DNA from 2 places in the Thalassotalea agarivorans genome. Region 2 is predicted to be linked to the other one. Evidence: riboswitches for the same ligand, from Rfam matches in the RefSeq annotation. Region 2 holds a riboswitch; the other holds the start of a gene.

Region 1 (3,194 bases), 1.4 Mb from region 2:
TTTCTGCGCCAGCATTGCTACCTTTGGCAGCATTGTCCCAGTAACTGATAAACTCAGAAGAACCATCTGGGCGCTCATTTAAATGATAACTACTAATTTGAATATCTTCACGGCTCATGTAAAACACGGCAGCTCGAAGCACCGCACTGTTGTTTAGTAGCGAAGCTTTATAGCCTAACTCATAGTTCCAAAGATATTCAGGATCGAATACGCGCAATTCATCAGGTAAGCTACCGTTACTGTTAACACTGCCGGCTTTAAAGCCGCGGTTAACTGACGCATAGGTCATGCTGCTCTCTGATAATTGATAGGAAAGCACAAGCTTGCCACCAAACATGGTATCGTCTGGCGTGAATGATAAACCATCTGTGTTGTCGTAGTCTGTATTACGCTGCTCTGCTCTAACACCCGTGGTTAACGTCAATTTATCAGTTAAATGCGTATCCAATTGACCAAAAACGGCGATATTAGTGGCGCTAAATTCAGACGAAAAATCGCTATCTAAATAGGTATATTGGCGCGTTAAATCTTCACTATCATTTTTTACAAATACGCCCACAACCCAATCAGTAGTGTCAGCAAAAATTCTATGTTCAGGTTCAGAAACTAGACGGATTTCAGCGGTTGTATTGTCTTTATCACGTAAATAGTAGTCTGTAGAAGAATACTCCCATGGGTGTAAACCAACATAACTCCAATCTTCGTCATAACCGTAGGTCAAATCAGACGTTGCATGACTTAAGATTGAAATAAGCTGGAAGCTGTCAAAGCCAGTATAAGTAAATTTAGCGCTCGCTGCTGTCGTTTGCTGTTGATCAACACCTGGTTGGTCAGACAGGGTTTCACGAGTATTGTCTAGGCTAAACGCGTCATAACCATTGTCAAAATCTGCGTATATCACATTAAGATCAATGGTTAGATCATTGCTTGCCTCTATCGCCACACTACCCTTTAACGTTGTTTCGTCACGATTGTTGGTATCACTCACGCCTAAATAGGTGTTGTCGATAAAACCATCACTGACATTTTTCTCTGCAACAATACGGTAGTTAACTGCATCGCTAGCTGGGCCAGATAACACTACGCCAGCATCATAGCTGTTGTAATTGGCAGCAGTTAGTCGCACTGCGCCTTCAAAATCATCACTTGGGCGGTTAGACGACATATAAATCAAACCAGCCAAGGCATTGGCACCAAAACGTGTACCTTGAGGGCCTCGGAAGAATTCTATTTGTTCAATATCAAACGTCGACGCAACGCTACCGATACCTGAGAAATCGATGTCATCAATAATCAAACCAACTGATGGGTTAATCGGTTCTTGAAACTGACTTCTTTCACCAATTCCGCGTACCTGAAAGTAACGAGCACGTTGAGAACCACTAGAAAAATTAATGTTGGCGACACCACCAAGCACTTCCTCTAAGTTAATGGCATTGCGCGTATCAATGTCTTGGCTTGATAACACCGCGATAGATGCGGTTGAAGATTGAAGAGAATTTTGGCGGTAACTAGACTGAACGGTAATCACTTCAATATCTTGTTCAAGCTGCTCTTTCTCTGTGTCAGCATCTTGTGCGTAACTAGTAACGGGTTGAAGCGCTAGTGCAATAGCAAGCGAAAGTGATGATTTTAAATGTTTCATTATGCTCTCTTTAAAAGATGCCAATAAAGAGAGGCTAGGATAAATGGCGTCAGGGAAATACCTGCTATTTATCACTTAACCATCCCTACGTCGGCATTATCCGAATCAGGTAATAAGGGTTTTATCTCAGCATCTACGATGCACCCCTTGGTTTTGCACGCATATTACCAAGCAAGCGGCGAATGTACAGTATAACCTAATAAAATAATTAACTAAGCCATAACTCTTCTTTGCCAAAAGGCATATTTACGTCGTCTTCTATCGGCTCTCCTTACCGAACTTTTTGCTTTGTTTTTGAGGCTTTCTTTGCTTTAGCGTGTTTTTTTAGGAATTTGTCTTGTTTTTGAAGAATTACGTTAGTTTTTAACACCACATTGCGCTACATTAGCGCAAAATAAAAGAGACAAAATCTGCAACAAATATGACAATAAAACAGGTGCTTAATGCATCCTTTTCATTATCAATATCAGCTTTGTTTTGTGCAACAGTAAGCGCTACTAATATTGACGAAACAATACAAACTAATACACCAGAACAAACACACGCCGATGAGCACCATGATGAACATCATGACGAGCATCACCATGAAGAAGATTCGATTGAAAAAATACAAGTAAGAGCTAACCGTTTAGGCCGTATCGTTAGCCACTCGCCAACACGCATAGAAATTATTAACGGCGAAGAAATTCAGGAAAAGGCGCTTATGCGCCCAGGCAATATCTCTATGCTAGTTGCTGAAACAGGTGGCGTAAGAGTACAAACCACCTCACCCGCCATGGGCAATGCAAACATTAGACTACAAAGTATGTATGGTCGCTATACGCAATTGCTAAGTGATGGTTTGCCTCTATATGGCGGACAAACACCGTCTATTGGGCTAATGCAAATTCCGCCAACTGATTTAGCAACGGTAGAGATCATCAAAGGTTCTGCTTCCTCTATGTATGGTGGCTCAGCACTAGGCGGCGTGATCAATTTGATATCACGACAACCAAAAGACGAATTTGAAGGTGAAGTGCTGCTAAATTTAACCTCGAAACAGGGACAAGATTTAACGGCATACTTTGCTAGTCCGCTAACGGATAGCATTAGCGCCTCAGTCACGGCTGGCGTTCACCATCAGCAAACACAAGATTTAGACAAAGACGGCTGGATAGATATCGCAGGTTATGAACGTGTTGTTGCACGCCCACGTTTTTATTGGAGTGGGGATAACGGTGAGAATCTCTATCTAACAATTGGCACAATGTATGAAGACAGAACGGGCGGTACCCTGCCGGGGCAATTATTACCCGACGGTACTAGCTATGAACAGTTACTTCAAACACAAAGAAATGATGTAGGTTTTGTGTTCGATAAAGCCTTTATGGACAACTATACCTTTAGCTTGCGCGGTTCAGCGATGAGACAAGATGACGATCACAGCTACGGCACAACAATCGAGATAGACAGCCATCAAAGCTCACTGATTGAAGCAAGTGTTTCAGGCTATAGTGACAATATCGATTGGGTTATAGGTACGGCAATACAAAGTGATTCATTTACCTCC
Region 2 (3,194 bases):
CCTCGTGCACCCACAAATCAGCGTTGTCCTTAGCGGTAATATTATTAGCAAACCACTCGTGACCTACTTCGTGAATAATAATAAAATCAAACTTATCGCCGTTTCCTGTCGCGCTTAAGTCACGCCCTTTATAACCATTTTGATAGCCGTTTCCGTATGTCACCGAGCTTTGATGTTCCATGCCCAAATAAGGCACTTCTACTAATTTAAAACTGTCGTCGTAAAACGGGTACGGACCAAACCAATGCTCAAAGGCTTCAATAGATCTTGGCGCATCTTTAAACTGTACCTTGGCTTTTTCCAAGTTTTCGCGCAGCACGTAATAATCCATATCAAGGGTGCCACCTTCGCCATTAAATGTTTCACCAAAATAAACGTAATCGCCTATGTTGATATTCACCGTATAATTGTTGATAGGTTTAGTGACTTGCCAATGAAATACGCGCGTGTCCTTTTTCTCTTCGGTGTTTACTAAACGCCCGTTAGCAATGCCCATCAGAGGTTTTTCCACTTCAGCACTAATTAGCACGCCCTTGTCTGGTTCATCGTAACCATGATCTTTTGACGGCCACCAAATACTTGAACCTATACCTTGATTTGACGTGGCAATAAAAGGCAGACCATTACTGTCTTGGCTCCAAGTAAAACCACCATCCCATGGCGGCCTTACCGCAACATGAGGTTGCCCCTGCCAATGCAACACCACCTGTTTTTCAGCGCCCAGCGGCTGCTTACTAGCAAGCGTAATAAAATAGGTATATCCGTCCTGCTCAATGGTTAACGCTTGGCCACCTTGTTCGGCTTTCGTGAGCTTTAGCGGAGGTTGTAGCTCGATTTGGAAGCGTTTTTGCTCACCGATAACTTTGTAAGTTACCGTGTTTGTTCCTTTGATTTGCTTGTTTTTTCTGTCTACAGCAAAGGCTAAATGATAGTGCTGTAAGTCCCACCATGCGCGCTCAGGCGTAATTGAGCCACGCAAAATATCTTGATGAGTAACATCTTTTTGTTCAAATACATCGCCAGCAGATACAGATAGTGACGTGCTAAGTAGCAATGAGGTAATAAGTGCAGGTAGTTTCATAAGGCATGCTTCATTATTTTTATTGCATACAATATACCTACCAATAAACAAATAGGCAAATAGGCAAATAGGCAAATAGGCAAATAGGCAAATAGGCAAATAGGCAAACGCCAGCTAATTACCTTTCGTCAATCTCAACAAGTAAAAGCAGTTAAGGTGACAACACACAATAATCCGCTTGCGTGCGCTAACTATTGCCCTTAGAATCAGCATCGACTAGTCACTAAATTGAGTGGCTAAACACTTGTCGGAGTGCCAGAGGCTGAGATCGCGAAAGCGGGATCCGTGGAACCTGATCAGAGTAGGCTAACTAGCCAAATCTGCGTAGGGAACAAGAGCAAACAGTAGCTTTTCATGAGCTATTGTTTCTATTCATCTGCCAATACTCCGCCTGCATAATTTTCATCACAGGTGAGAGACCATGAGTACAACAACTAGACGAGAAAGCCGCCAACAGGCACAAGCTTTCATTAATAATCTTAAGAGCGATTTTTACCCTAATTCTAAGAAAGTGTATGTTGCAGGGGAGCTGCACGACATTAACGTTGGTATGCGCGAGATTTCGCAAGCCGATACCTTGGTGGGTGGAAGTAAAGACAACCCAGTATTTGAGCCTAACGAACCAATTTGCGTTTACGACACATCGGGCGTTTATACCGACCCTGATGTTGCCATTGACGTGCATAAAGGCCTACCAAAGCTCAGAGCAGACTGGATTGCAGCGCGCAACGACACTGAAACACTCAATAAGCAAAGTTCAAACTATAGCCAGCAACGATTAGCTGACGAAGGGCTTGATCACATTCGTTTCGAACATTTACCACAAGTGCGTCGCGCAAAAGTTGGTCAAAACGTTACACAAATGCACTATGCTCGCCAAGGCATTATTACCCCTGAGATGGAATATATTGCGATTCGCGAAAATCTAAAACGTGAGCACGTAAAATCAGAGATTTTACGCCAGCAACATCCAGGTCAACCGCTGGGTGCTCAAATCCCTGAGCAAATTACTGCCGAATTTGTGCGTAAAGAAGTAGCAGAAGGGCGCGCAATCATCCCAGCAAACATTAACCACCCCGAAGCTGAGCCAATGATTATTGGTCGCAATTTCCTGATCAAAGTAAATGCGAATATTGGAAACTCTGCTGTCTCTTCATCAATTGAAGAAGAAGTAGAAAAACTGGTATGGTCAACAAAATGGGGCGCCGATACTGTTATGGATTTATCGACAGGTCGCTACATTCACGAAACCCGTCAGTGGATCATTCGTAACTCGCCGGTACCTATTGGCACAGTGCCTATTTACCAAGCGTTAGAGAAAGTAAACGGTATTGCAGAAGATCTCACTTGGGAAGTGTTTAGAGACACGCTTATTGAACAAGCAGAGCAAGGCGTAGACTATTTTACTATTCACGCAGGTGTACTGCTGCGCTATGTGCCTATGACCGCTAAGCGATTAACCGGCATTGTATCGCGCGGCGGTTCTATTATGGCAAAGTGGTGTTTGTCACATCATAAAGAAAACTTCTTATACACCCACTTTGAAGAGATTTGCGAGATTTGTAAAACCTACGATGTATCGTTTTCACTTGGCGATGGCCTGCGCCCAGGGTGCTTGCAAGACGCTAACGACGAAGCGCAATTTTCTGAGCTACGTACGCTTGGCGAGCTTACTCAAATCGCATGGAAACACGATGTGCAAGTCATGATTGAAGGTCCTGGGCATGTGCCACTGCATATGGTCAAAGAAAACATGGATGAACAACTTGAGCATTGTCACGAAGCGCCGTTTTACACCTTAGGCCCACTCACCACGGATATTGCTCCCGGCTATGACCATATTACCTCTGGCATCGGTGCCGCTAATATTGGTTGGTATGGCTGTGCCATGCTCTGTTACGTTACACCTAAAGAGCATTTAGGTTTACCGAATAAAGAAGATGTACGCGAAGGCTTAGTTACCTACAAAATAGCTGCGCATGCTGGTGATCTAGCAAAAGGGCATCCTGGCGCGCAAATTCGCGACAATGCCTTGTCTAAAGCCCGCTTTGAATTCAGATGGGTCGACCAATTCAACCTTGGTTTAGATCCTGAAAAAGCACGTGCATTTCAC

Evidence for each region. A riboswitch is a leader RNA that binds a small molecule or an ion and turns the genes downstream of it on or off. The one in region 2 is predicted to bind thiamine pyrophosphate.
Region 1: it holds a riboswitch for thiamine pyrophosphate, as region 2 does, so the genes downstream of both, QUD85_RS08430 (TonB-dependent receptor) here and thiC (phosphomethylpyrimidine synthase ThiC) in region 2, are expected to answer to the same signal.

What each region holds. Positions count from the first base shown of each region.
Region 1 covers NZ_AP027363.1:1,800,640-1,803,833, forward strand. Annotated here, with positions in the region: gene QUD85_RS08430 (TonB-dependent receptor) at 1-1,645, opposite strand, end outside; TPP riboswitch at 1,711-1,803, opposite strand; gene QUD85_RS08435 (TonB-dependent receptor plug domain-containing protein) at 2,067-3,194, shown strand, end outside.
Region 2 covers NZ_AP027363.1:3,188,090-3,191,283, forward strand. Annotated here, with positions in the region: gene QUD85_RS14620 (M1 family metallopeptidase) at 1-1,081, opposite strand, end outside; TPP riboswitch at 1,320-1,429, shown strand; gene thiC (phosphomethylpyrimidine synthase ThiC) at 1,503-3,194, shown strand, end outside.